DNA from 3 places in the Peribacillus sp. FW305-BF15 genome. Region 1 is predicted to be linked to each of the others. Evidence: riboswitches for the same ligand, from Rfam matches in the RefSeq annotation. Region 1 holds a riboswitch; each other region holds the start of a gene.
The links. A riboswitch is a leader RNA that binds a small molecule or an ion and turns the genes downstream of it on or off. The one in region 1 is predicted to bind preQ1.
Positions count from the first base shown of each region.

Region 1 (4,591 bases):
ACACGGTCACCCACTTTCAAGGAAGTTACGCCTTCCGCCACCTTTTCTATAATGCCCACACCCTCATGTCCCGGGATAAGAGGAAGCTTGGGTTTTACCGGCCAATCACCATGTGCAGCATGTAAATCGGTATGACACACGCCACAGGCTTTAATTTTCACTAATATCTCACCATATTCCAATTCCGGAATCGGTACTTCCTTAATCTCAAGTTTTTGGTTAAATTCATTGACGACCGCCGCTTTCATTGTCTTGACCTGTTGTTTTGCATTTACAGTGCTTGCCCCTTGTTTTACATTCATGATTACTATTCCTCCCTTAATCTAGTGGATATTATTTCTTGCTACTACTTATACAAGATGCAAGTGCCATGCCACTGCAAAAAGGCCAAGACGACAGCATTCACAAAAAAAAGTGCCGAAAGATCGGCCCATTTGGACGAATTAACGGCTCAAGTTGGACGAAATCCGGTTTGTATATTGCAAGAAAAATGGTTCACCCTATAAATAGGAGGTGTCTAAACCATGGACCAATTTGAAGAAGCCTATGAGTCATATAAACAGCAGGGAACACCGCAAGCAAACCAAAGTGATTCAGCAGCAGGAAAAGAAGAAATCATCGCCGTAAGGAAAAATGAAGAGGACAATATTATCGCCATCAAGACGAACTCCGGCCGCGAACTCGACTACCCCTCAGCCCTTGCGGAAGCCAAAGCTGGTAACCTGGCCAACGTTGACGTCTTTCATAAATATGGACGTGACATATTACGGAGTGAGCCCGATGGGATAAAAGAAAATAACCTGGATCAACTGCCGGAGTTTTGAATTTTTCGGGGAGACTGCCTGATACGGGCAGTTTTTTTCTATCTGGATGCGCAAAAAAAAGAACCAGCATGATTAGCCGGATCTTATTTTTCATAAGGATAGGATTCAGAGATTTCGAGCAGTCGGCCGCAGGACTCGACAACCTCGATGATTTCCATCCATGACATGTCTAGACCCAGTTCATTAGCATGGGAAATCTTATCCCGTAATTTTCGGATGGCATTCGCATCCTTCTTCCCTTTACTTTTCGAAGGGATTTGGAAGAAGTACCTCAATTCTTTATCTTTATGTATAATATCGAATTTATCACTGATTTGCAGGCACTCTATTATATTGATATCCTCATTTTTATCGATTCTCCTTTTATATAATTCGGTTGCCTTTTCTAAACGGTCTTCGCTGATCATTGGATACCAGCTGCCATCGCCGAATCTATCCAGGATGATATCGCTCATCCTCATTTCCAATAAGGTAATATATCCAAATATCAGCATCCTGATCGGAGGCTTTTGGAGGTCGGCATGGGTAATCAACATTTTAATTGAATTATTCTCTAATACGAACACCCTTGTCTTATTCTTAAAAATATTGAGAAGCTGGATCAAAGGGGTTGAATTCGAAACCATTTCCCTTGGTGAGAAGTTTCTCATATATTCAGAAATACTTCCCTCACCTAGTTCTTGCCTTTCTATATATCCGATGATTTCCCCTTGATCTTGGACTGCCAATATATCAAAATTCTTTTTTTTCATTGCTTTCTGGATATCCAGCGCCAGATCGTTTTTATGGCAAAACTCAAGTTCCTGGGCAATGCTCTTAACCGTTATATTTTCTTCATAAAGAGTTTTAAGACTCAGATAGCTGCTATTGCTTTTTCTTTCGCTTCCATTTAACATCTTTCAACCTCCGATCAGGAACACTTTCTGCCCGTTTTCCGCTTTAATAATAGAAATGAATGCGGCCCCAAATAAAGTTCACTTTAGTGGACTCCATCCCATTCATCAAATGCCATCAACTGCATTTCCTGCTGCCGTTTCCACATTCCCCTTCTCTTCCCACCCCTTACAAACATCCACCCAATCCTTGGCACCTGAATATTCAAATAATTCAGCGAGTGTAAGTTCTATTGCAGAGTTGGAACTGCCGCAAGCCGGAAACAATGACTCGAAGCGCTTCATCGATACATCAAGAAAAACAGCTAAATCGTTTGCCAGGCCAAACGGGCAAACGCCTCCGATTGCATGGCCGGTCTGTGCAAGCACTTCATCAGGTGAAAGCATTCGTGCCTTGAAACCGAACGTCTGACGAAATTTCTTATTATCCACTTTCGCGTCCCCTGCGGCAACGACCAAAATCGCGTGTTCACCTTCCCCTTTAAAGGAAAGGGTCTTGGCAATCCGCGCTGGGATAACACCGATGGTTTCCGCTGCCTCAATCACCGTGGCACTAGATGTTTCGAACTCCTTTACGTCGCCTTCCCGATTCCATTGTTTAAAATGGCTTTTGACACTTTCGATCGACATATTAATATTCACTCCTTTTTATGTACATATTGAAATAATATCATCCTTCATTGCAATAATTCAAAATCCAATTGTGCTGCTTCATCTGATTGGAAACCTATAAATTAAAACCATTCTTTACAAATTGACGAAACAAGCTTACATGGGCTACTATTAAACATCGGGTAAACGCCTGCACGTGGTTCGTAACCATCCCACGATAAAAAACTAGGGAGAGAGTAAAATGAATGTTCGTACACTCGTGATAAACGGGTTATTGGCTGCCTTGTATGTGGCGGTCTCATTGGTGTTTAAACCAATAGCTTTTGAGATGTTCCAATTCCGTGTACCGGAAATGTTGAATCATCTGATTGTATTCAATAAAAAGTATATCTACGGTATCGTTGGAGGAGTCTTCATATCGAATCTGCTCTTTTCGCCGATGGTGCCATATGATTTGATTTTTGGGGTGGGCCAATCCCTGCTCGCCTTATTGCTTGTCATTTATGTGTCTCGTTTCATAAAAGGCATTAAAGGACGTATGGTCGCTACGATTATCTTTTTCACGTTCACAATGTTTTTAATTGCAATTGAACTGAACCTTGCCTTTGGCTTGCCATTCTGGCTAAGCTGGATGACTACAGCTGTCGGTGAGTTCGTTGTCCTTTTGATTGGAGCGCCAATCATTTATGGAATGAACAAAAGAATTCAGTTTGAAAAGTGGCTTTAAAAGGAATCTCCGGGCCGTTAAGCCACTATAATGGAAAAGAGCTGTCTGCATGATGCGGCAGCTCTTTTTTTTCACCATTGAACTCGAAAATGATAAACTATTAGTAAGAATGGTGGTGGCCCTTTGAAAAAAGTCCTGACCATAATCGGTCTACTTGTAATCGCAATTTTTATATACTCTAATGCAGAACTGTTCACTTTGGTTTGGAAAAGTGATTTGGATTCTGTTATTGGCATATTGAAGGAAAATCTTTTGCTTACATTTATTGTGACATTCGTATTGATGTTTGTACAAAATTCTTTTACAATCATCCCCTTAATTTTGCTCCTAACCATCAATGTCACGATATTCGGATTCATATATGGCTATCTATGGAGTTGGTTTACAAGTGTTGTTGCCTCAGGATTCATTTTTTATGCAGCAAGAAACTGGTTTCAGGAGCTTCTTTTAAAGAAGATTGGTGAAAAGTGGCAAGAATCTGTAGTGGAGCATGGCTTCATGTACGTGTTTACAGGCAGGATTTTCCCGCTTATCCCCACAAGCTTAATTAACTTGGCAGCCGGAGTCAGCACCGTCACTTTCAAAGACTTTTTATTGGCGACGGCACTTGGCAACCTTATATACTTTTTCTTCCTATCACTGATTCCCTATGGACTGCTATCTGTTGAAATGAACCAATATACGCTAGCTGCTCTTGCACTCCTCTTCTTACTATTCTTCATGATCTATAAGCGTGCAAAAAAGAAGAAGAAACTAACCCTCTTCAGAAAAAACAGGTGACCACATTGGCCCCTGTTTTTTTATTTAGAGATTCTGCATATATTTTTTTCCGATAGTTTGTTAAAATGTGTATGTATTTTTACCTTTGAAATGTCTTAAAAACAGGGAGAATCTCCATGTCCAAACGCTCCATCTTAGCAATATATATCCTATCCGGGATTCTTACATTAGTCGTATTCGACTATTTTTTAACTACAAATATCCATAATAAAGAGGTCTTCATTCAACTCCAAAGGGTGGAAGGCATTGTTTTCCTTTTATCAATAGGCTTAATTCTATATCTTTATTTAGCTAAAAAGGAAGAATTCAAACGATTAAAAGAGGCGGAACAACGTCGGCGCACACTCATCAATTCAATGGTGGATTTCGTTAATTTCAAGGATGGGGATGGCCGATGGCTTGAATCCAATACCTTCGGGCTGCAATTATTTCAATTGGAGCATGTAGATTATAAGGGAAAAAGAGACAGTGAGCTCGCAGAATACACCGAATTTTATAAAGAATCGTTGATCTACTGTGAAATTTCCGATGAAGAAACGTGGGTAAAGGGGGAAATTACTAGGTGCGAGGAAATCATCCCTCTTCCCGATGGCAATCACAAGACCTTTGATACGATTAAAGTTCCCCTGTTCAATGAAGATGGTTCACGTAAAGGCTTAGTCGTCATTGGCAGGGATATATCTGAAAGAGTTGTCGCGGAGAATCAATTATTTGATAGCGAACAACGCTATAAATCATTGTTTGAGCACAACCCT
Region 1 covers NZ_JBYSYV010000019.1:55,864-60,454, forward strand. Annotated here, with positions in the region: gene adhP (alcohol dehydrogenase AdhP) at 1-248, opposite strand, end outside; gene AC3WLU_RS19210 (DUF3892 domain-containing protein) at 525-824, shown strand; gene AC3WLU_RS19215 (CBS domain-containing protein) at 908-1,720, opposite strand; gene AC3WLU_RS19220 (YbaK/EbsC family protein) at 1,826-2,347, opposite strand; PreQ1 riboswitch class I at 2,520-2,564, shown strand; gene AC3WLU_RS19225 (QueT transporter family protein) at 2,571-3,056, shown strand; gene AC3WLU_RS19230 (TVP38/TMEM64 family protein) at 3,180-3,836, shown strand; gene AC3WLU_RS19235 (PAS domain S-box protein) at 3,953-4,591, shown strand, end outside.

Region 2 (4,591 bases), on a different contig from region 1:
CGGTTCTTTTGTCGATCGATACTTTTTCCTTGCGTCGGAGCGCACATTGAAACTACCCCTTTTACAGGCAATTCAATTCCCACTTTTAATGAGAACACTCCCCCTAAAGAAATTCCTACAACTGCAATTTCCTCATAGCCTTCTTCTTTTAGGAAATTATAGCCATTAACTACATCTCCCCACCATTCCTTTGGACCAGTTTTAGCAAGTTCCTCGGCTGATACTCCGTGCCCGCTATAAAGAGGTCCGTGGCAAGTATAGTCGAGATCATTTAAGTACTTCCCTAATTTCTTCATATCTCCTGTACTTCCGGTAAACCCGTGAAGCAGAAGAACTGCTCTCTTTCCACCTATATATGTGAATGACTCAGGTGCTTTCACTTTCATCTATCTAGGACCTTCTTTCTTTGCTCTTGTTGATAAATAGAATCTAAATGATTTTCGAAAAAAAATCAATTAATACCCCTTGAGTAATGATTCTTCTATCCTATTCCGTATTTTCATTAAAACAATTAAATCATATATATAGTATCCTTACCACACTCTTCACAACTCATCCGTTCCGAAGCACATTTTACTATGATTAAATTTATTTAGCAATCGTCATTTAACCATTTTTTTTAAGAAAAGTAAAATGCACCTTGTGATACGATGTACAACGTATTACACTTTAAAAATGAAAAGGAGGAGATTTTATATGGATAAAGAATTAATGAAGGGAAGCATTGACCTCCTTTTGCTTTCACTTCTATCGCAAAAAAAGCTTTACGGCTATGAAATAACGAAAATCCTGAAGCAAATGAGCAAGGGCAACTATGAAATAAGTGAAGGCACCCTCTACCCTGCCCTTAAACGATTAGAAAAAAAAGAATTCATAAAAGGACATTGGAAAGAGTCCGAATCATGCCGCAGGAAATATTATCATGTCACCGAAAATGGACAAACCGAACTTGAGCGGAAACGCGAATGCTTTTTCTTCCTGGAAAAATTAGTTCGAAAAAGCTCACAGCAATTCTAAACCAAATAAAAAGCTTCCTGCACTTAATGGAACGGCCCAGGAAGCTTTTTTTGCTGTTTTACTCGTGAATTTCGCACTTTTACTCGTGAGTTCGCACTGCACACTTAGTTTTCGCACGTTTACTCGGGAATTCGTACTGCACACTTAGTTCGCACGTTTACTCGTGAGTTTCGCACGTTTACTCGTGAATTTCGTACTTTTACTCGTGAATTTTGCACTTTTACTCGTGAGTTTCGCACGTTTACTCGTGAATTTCGTACTTTTACTCGTGAATTCGTACTGCACACTTAGTTCGCACTTTTACTCGTGAGTTTTGCTCTTTTACTCGTGAATTTGGACTGTTTACTCGTGAGTTTCGTACTTTTACTCGTGAATTCGCACTGTTTACTCGTGAGTCACTTCAATCACGCAAAAAAGGACCAAATCAGGTCCTTTTTTTGTCTATTCCTTTATGCTTGCGATAATTGGCGCAGGAGAGCTTCATGCATTCCCCTTGTACATGCGGGCCATATTTTTCACGAAAGGCCTCGAGGCAATAGCATTTTTCTTCTTCTTTTTTGGTTCCATCCATCAAGTGCATCCCTCCTAGCAATTAACTGGAGACTACACGTTTCTCCAGTTCTACGTTGATTCGTCCCAACAATATGGCACCAATGGACTGAATGATCGTTTTAACGATGATTTGGCCGATGACCGCAGCGGGTACCGCTTCCCATGGCAATATATTGGCACCCAGAGGACTTAGGCCAATCACGACAAATATCACCGAATCGAAAAATCCTCCAACGATCCCGCTGTAAAACACCCTCCAACTCATCGGGAGCTTTAAACGGGTATAAATTTCCGTATCCGCTGTTTCTGCGACCACGAAGGATAATGCGGAAGCAAACACAATCAGTAACGTATCTCCTAATAAAAATGATACACATGCAGATAAAATAAGTGCAGTGACGATGCATATATAGGTCTTTGTGCGGCCGTATTTATTTTGGACCAGATCTCGGAAGATGAAGGTTCCCCCGATGAGCAATGTCCCCATCGGGATGATGAACATGCCAAAATGTAATGGCGCAAAAGCTGCTGTAACCACATTCGCCGTGATGATGGATACTAAATACAATAAAATTCTTAACATTTCTTAATTCTCCTTATACAGAAAAAACAGCACCCTAAGAAAGAGCCCTGTTCTCCTTAGTTTTTTTGAGAGGGTAGCTAGAACCTCTTCCGCCCGGGCGGATTATCATTTTCCTTATTCATCGTAGCTTGAAAGCGGTTGGAAATCAAGAAGTTTCCATACCGTCGATTTTAGTATGTTTTCGCGGTTACCGATTGATTTAGCCATTTATTTCAATGTCCCTGTTTCCCCCTTTGCCGATTTCTGTCGCTTAAAACTGCTTGACCGGCTGTATACAAAAGCCGAAAATCAAAGATAGAGTCATGTACTTTATTTGGCGAGGAGAAAAAGAATGATGAAAAAAACTACGTTTGTCTATCCTATTTATATCGCAACTACACCAGAGAAGCTTTGGGAAGCCTTGACGAGTGGTGAAGTCACGAAGAAATACCACTTCGGATTACAAGTAAAGTCTGACTGGCAAGAAGGGTCAGCCGTTCAATATTTGCTGGATGATGGGCGGATTACCGATCATGGGCAAGTACTTAAATGCGAGCCGTTGCACCTGCTCTCGTATACATGGATCATGGCAGGAGACGAAACCCCTCGCGAGCAGCCTACACGGGTCACTTTTGAATTACAGAAAATGGACGATTCGACTGTGAAGTTAACTCTTAGGCATGAGGAGCTATTGGAGACAGATTTCGTCTATGATGACAATACCTTTGAAGGCTTGAATAATGGATGGCCAGCCCTTTTAAGTAACCTGAAGAGCTTGCTTGAAACTGGACGGATCCTGCCGCCCATATCAGTAGACTGGGATAATAAAACGGAAACTATAAAAACACATTGAAAGAGAGTTGAGTTAGTTATGGATACTCAAATAATCACGAAATTCAAGATCGTCAAGCCAACGAATGAAGTGTTTGAAGCCATAGTGAATCCTGAAAAAATCGGGAATTTCTGGTTCTCATCGAGTTCGGAAAGATGGGAAAAAGGCCGGACGCCTACATTGAGATACAACGAATACGATGCTGAAGTGGTCATTCATGTATTGGAAGTAGAGGAAAATAGGAAAATCGTGTTTGCATGGGGCGGAAATGATCAAGAAACGATTGTTGCCATTACACTAAAAGAGTTGGATAAAACGAGTACGATCATTGAAGTGAACGAATCAGGATTGAGTGAAGACGATCCTGAAATAATAAACAAAATGATCGGACAAAAAGAAGGTTGGGTATATACATTAACCTGTTTAAAGGGTTATTTAGAAAATGGCGTTACTACTTTGAGAGCATCATTAGTTTTTTAATAAATTGCATAAACCCTCAATAAACTGGGGGTTTATCCTTTGCAACACTGGTGAAACAAATGGCAAAGTCCCACTTAAAAACAGTACTATATAGTTCAACCTAATAATTGACATTTAAAAATCCGTGAGCTATCATCCTAATTAACCAGTGGTCAATTAATAAGGAGGTGATAAGATGTCGCCAAGGAAATCGGCAGGTCAAGAATTATCCAGGGACATGGTGTTGAATGAAGCTAGAATCCTTTTTGCAGCGTTAGGGTATTCGAATGTCTCGATGAGGCAATTGGCTAAATCATTGGATTGCAGCCATGGAGCCATTTATTATCATTTTAAAAACAAGGCGGAAATATTTTATAGTTTGGTTAAAACGGATTTTTCCGTTTTAAATTCTTCAATCGATGATATCATCCTGTCGGAAAATGACCCTTCCGTAAAAATGGAAAAGATTTTATTGTGCTTCTTGGAGTTCGGTTTAACCCAACAGAATCATTATTCCATCATGTTTTTATCGAAGGAAAAAGAAATTCAGCAGTTACTCCAATTCGATTCTAATAAAACATACGAAAAGCTAATCCAGTCCTTGACGGATCTAACGGACAACAAACTGAATCCTGCATCCATTTGGTCGATTTTTCTTTCTCTTCATGGATTCATAACTTTTTACATTAATTCTGAACTATCTTATCAAGATGTAAAAGGTTTAGCCTATTTTCATGTAAAAAATATCACCAAGAACATCATATAATTTTTTCGAAAATTATTGACCTATGGTCAATTAAACTTATGAAATGGTGAAGAGATTCCTTCATATTGAAGGACTTATGGTCCTTTTCGCGGTGATTTACATCTATTCGTTATATGAATTCAGCTGGTGGATTTTCCTTTTGTTGATTTTGTCCCCTGATGTTTCCATGCTGGCCTATCTGATCAATGACCGGATTGGAGCAAAGGTTTATAACGCATTCCATACTTATATCGTGTCCATCCTCATGATTTTGTTAGCCATATTCCTAAAGTCGGATGCATGGGTGATGATTGGTTTAATTTGGACCGCACATATAGGAATGGATCGCTTATTTGGATATGGCCTTAAATACACATCATCCTTCAAAGCTACACACATGCAAAGGCTGTAATAAGCATAAAAG
Region 2 covers NZ_JBYSYV010000002.1:250,348-254,938, reverse strand. Annotated here, with positions in the region: gene AC3WLU_RS02860 (alpha/beta hydrolase) at 1-386, opposite strand, end outside; gene AC3WLU_RS02855 (PadR family transcriptional regulator) at 697-1,017, shown strand; gene AC3WLU_RS02850 (hypothetical protein) at 1,442-1,588, opposite strand; gene AC3WLU_RS02845 (VUT family protein) at 1,610-2,152, opposite strand; PreQ1 riboswitch class I at 2,203-2,245, opposite strand; gene AC3WLU_RS02840 (SRPBCC family protein) at 2,484-2,984, shown strand; gene AC3WLU_RS02835 (SRPBCC family protein) at 3,003-3,443, shown strand; gene AC3WLU_RS02830 (TetR/AcrR family transcriptional regulator) at 3,619-4,188, shown strand; gene AC3WLU_RS02825 (DUF4260 domain-containing protein) at 4,232-4,579, shown strand.
Region 2: linked by a shared signal. The riboswitch ahead of AC3WLU_RS02845 (VUT family protein) and the one ahead of AC3WLU_RS19225 (QueT transporter family protein) in region 1 are both predicted to bind preQ1.

Region 3 (4,591 bases), on a different contig from region 1:
ATTCAAGAGCGTCAACTCCGTTCTCCTCCAATTGCTTTAGCCACCTGAAAACAGACGCTCTGAACCCTGCAGCGCGTCTGTTAGCTTGGAATGATTATCCTCACGGTCATTGCCACTACCATAAAGAACCAGATGAAAAAAATCCAGCGTATGTATAGTGATTAAAAGATCAATCACAAAAAACCCCCTTCTAAAAGGAGGTCCCTAAACGGTCATACTCAAAAGAACTCGTGATATAATGCCTGAATTGCCGTCTCTTCGTTGTGCCCTTTCACACCGAACATCATGCTTACCTCCGAAGAGCCTTGATTGATCATCTCAATATTCACCTTTGCTTCAGCCAAGGCTTTTGACGCTCTTGCCGTTGTACCGACATTATGGCGCATTCCTTCCCCTACAACCATGATCAAGGCAAGATCATGTTCCACATTCACTTCATCGGCATGAAGCTCTTTCTTGATTCGGGAAATGATTTTCTTTTCGGCATCCCCTTTCATCTGGTCCTGCCTTAGAATAAGCGTCACATCATCGATGCCTGATGGAATATGCTCATATGAAACTCCATAATCCTCGAGGATGTGCAGCAGTTTCCGGCCAAAACCAACTTCCCGGTTCATCAAATATTTACTAATGTAAATACTGCAAAATCCTTTATCACTTGCAATCCCAATAACAGGCCCGTTCGTATTATCCCGTGTATTCACAATGCGGGTCCCTTGTGCCGCCGGATTGTTCGTATTTTGGATATGGACAGGTATTCCCGCCCGGAATGCAGGAATCAGCGCCTCATCATGAAATACCGAGAAACCTGCATAAGAAAGCTCACGCATCTCACGATAGGTTAGTTCCCGGATTCCCTTCGGATTGGAAACCACATTTGGATTCACCGCATAAACGGCATCCACGTCCGTAAAGTTCTCATACAAATCAGCTTTGACCCCATTAGCAAGAATCGAACCCGTAATATCGGAACCGCTTCTTGAGAAGGTTAACACATCACCATCTAACGTATATCCGAAGAATCCTGGGAATACAACGATTCCCGGCTCATCACGCAGAGCATATAACCGATCATAAGACTCTGGCAGCACCCTGGTAAATCCACCTTCATCCGTTACAATCAAGCCTGCCTTCTTCGGATTGATATACTGTGCCTCCACTCCAAGGCTTTGGAAATAACCTGCGACCAGCTTCGCATTATTATCCTCTCCACCTGCCTTCAAGGCATCCAGATAGCGCTTTGGGTTAGTTTGATCTGCATGCAGCAGCGCCATTAAATTTTCATGAATCCCTGTGATGACACTCTCGGATATATCCAACTCTTCAGCAATGCTCGCATAGCGGGATACAACATCTTCTATCAAATGCTCTCCGTTATCCCCGCGCAGCTGCTGTTCCGCAGCTTCAATCAATAAATCCGTCACCTTTATATCATCGGAATTGCGTTTTCCTGGAGCGGAAACGACCACAATCTTCCTCTCTGGATCAGAAACAACAATTTCGAATACCTTCCTCAACTGATCACCTGACGCAAGTGAACTTCCACCAAACTTTGCAACTTTCATCTCGACATCCCCTATTTTCGTAAATATTCTGTCAAAATTAACTCTCCCTATTATTACGCTTTTTCTCGAAACAATCAAGTGGAAATTCCATTATAGGAGGACATTTGTACTTTTAAAAAGGACAGAATAACAGAACCACTGATCGAAATTAGCTATAAACTAAAAAAAGACAACGGGCATATGCCCATTGTCCCTCCTATTCTTTAGCGATTATCCACGGTTTCCGGGTATAAGTCATGATTCATCAAGCGGTAATTCGCCATTTCCTCATACTTCGTACCTGGTTTCCCATAATTCGTGTAAGGGTCTATGGAAATTCCGCCCCTAGGTGTAAACTTGCCCCAGACTTCAATATATTTAGGGTCCATCAATTCGATTAAATCATTCATGATGATGTTCATGCAGTCTTCATGGAAATCACCATGATTGCGGAAGCTGAATAAGTAGAGTTTCAAAGACTTACTTTCCACCATTTTCACACTGGGAATATAGCTGATGTAAATGGTAGCAAAGTCCGGCTGGCCCGTGATTGGACATAAACTAGTGAATTCCGGGCAATTGAATTTGACGAAATAGTCCCGGTTCGGATGCTTGTTATCGAATGACTCAAGGATTTCAGGAGCATAGTCGAATGTATATTTTGTTCCTTGATTCCCAAGCAGTGTGATATCTTTTTTTAATTCTTCTTCTTTTCTTCCAGACATGAAAAGTCCTCCTAATCCCACATTTCAGGGAGATTCATAAAATGGGCCTCTATATAACAAAAACCATATCTCCTCAAAGATATGGTTGATTCGCGAAAAATATCAAAGCCATAGTTTTTTTAAGAGGGTGATGCTATGAACCTCTCCCGTTTATCGGGAAATATTTTAAAATTGTCATTGTAAATATAGAAAAAAATATCTAATCTGTCAATCATACATTTTAAATTTGGTTTGATTCCTAAGGGCATTCAGCTTAAAATGTAGAAGAAGTTTATCCTACATGAAGGAAGAGATTAAGTCAATGTGGATTTTTGCAGCACTCATCACGAGTTTATGTTTCGGAATCAATAACAGCATTTTTAAATGGAGCAGCGGAAAAGGGTATTCCAAGATACATATCCAATTTTTCTTTTATTTTTCAGCTTTTATTTTGTCCATTGTTTATGGAGTATTAATGGATGGTTTGCAGCTGAACTGGCTGTCCATCATGCTTGGTGCAGCAATTGGTGTACTGAACGCCAATGGTAACATCCAGATGGCAAGCGCCTTTGAAAAAGGTCCGGCAAGCTTGACATCTCCATTAATCGCAGCGAATGCCATATTCCCCATTCTCTGTGCAGCTTTAATTTTTCACGAACATATTTCTTCCTTGCAGTGGAGTGGAATCGCCTGCATGTTTATCGCTACATTAGTCATCCAATATACACCTAATGCAAAAGGTAATCATCAATATGTCCCATGGATGATGCACACATTACTCTCCATCTTATCTTTTGGTGTGCTCGGCATTCTTATGACGACATCAACACGTCTTCAATTAAACTCCCTTGATATCCTTGTATCAATGTATGGAGGCGGAATGCTTTATCTTCTTTCGGCTCTAGCCTTTAAAAAAGAAAAAATCAAGCTAAAGGAAGTCAAAATCGGTTCCTTAGTAGGCTTTTTAAGCATGATAGGCTATGGATGTTATTTCTTTGCGTTGAACACTGGCATCGCAAGCATCATTTTCCCTGTCGTCAGCCTGAACTGTTTGGTTGTCGTATTCGCTGGATGTTATATATTCAAGGAAAGACTAAAAAACTATCAAATTGCTGGTGTCCTTGCAGCATTAATCGGTATTATTTTAACTAAAATATGAATATAGTTCCTTTTAAAAAAACAACCTGGCTGTCATGTATACAAGCCAGGTCGTTTTTTAAAAAACCTGAAAATGGGGCATGTCAAAAAAAAAGTGTTGACACTTCACTTAAAATATCAGATAATTTTGAATATTAATTCTCACGATTTTAGCTTTTGAAATGTTTGATTATCCTTCTGCTACGGGTATAAAAGAAATAGGTACAACCACCTCATTTAATTCTGAATTAGGAAAGGAAAGATGCATAATGGTAAAAGTTACAGTAACAGTTGATTTCCAAGGAAAATCTTATCAAACTAACGTCCTTGCTAAACCGGGTACTGATCATGAAGTAATTTTACAACAAGCCCTTCATCAAGTTGAAAAACAATGGAAAGCATAAAAAAGCAGGCATCGCAATAGATACCTGCTTTTTTATTCCCTTAAATACTATCCCAAATACTTTTCATATGCACGATTAACGACCCTCTTGCAATCCCCTCCTACTTAATAACACTTTTAATTGTTTTTTTCAAAAGGCACTAAAATCAAGATGCCAGTTTGTGTACCAGAATTTTTATAATGAAAAAATATCTTTGAAATGGAATTATATTAAAAGCCTTATAAAAAAGAAGGTATTTTTAAGGCGCGTCTCAGCTGTAGACAATTTAACCGTTAATTTCCACTCCAGGCACTCGCTTTCCGCGGGCGGTCCGGGAGCCTCCCCGGTGCCTTTGCGCCCGCGGTGTCTCCCTTGGACTCGCTTTTCCCGCAGGAGTCTCGCACACCCGCTCCAATCAACTATGTTTTAACCCTTTTGTTTACAAACTCAAAGACGGTCTTTTAAGGACCGTCTTTTTAATGTTCTATTAAACTAAATTTCTTATTAATGGCATGGAACGTTCTTGGAGGCTATCGGAAAACAGACTATAAGAAATGAGCTTCTTCTTGTACTGTTTAACTACATCCACGCGGTCGCTGTAAATATATACAAATAACCTAACATCCTTTTTGCCTCTTTTAGTATCAATGACCAATGGAGTCCCACTATTATCTGGATGTAAAAACAATTCCACATTCCCCGGGAATATATGATTTTTCTTCAAAAATCTAGCGCTACTAAAATAATTAATAACTTGAATTTTTTCTTCACCTTCCAAACGTTTTCCGTCAAAGGTTACGATCGCATTCCCGCCACTAATTTC
Region 3 covers NZ_JBYSYV010000052.1:419-5,009, forward strand. Annotated here, with positions in the region: gene AC3WLU_RS26395 (hypothetical protein) at 37-177, opposite strand; gene AC3WLU_RS26400 (aspartate kinase) at 219-1,565, opposite strand; gene queF (preQ(1) synthase) at 1,769-2,269, opposite strand; PreQ1 riboswitch class I at 2,374-2,419, opposite strand; gene AC3WLU_RS26410 (EamA family transporter) at 2,550-3,407, shown strand; gene AC3WLU_RS26415 (BA3454 family stress response protein) at 3,655-3,789, shown strand; gene AC3WLU_RS26420 (YfmQ family protein) at 4,256-4,591, opposite strand, start outside.
Region 3: linked by a shared signal. The riboswitch ahead of queF (preQ(1) synthase) and the one ahead of AC3WLU_RS19225 (QueT transporter family protein) in region 1 are both predicted to bind preQ1.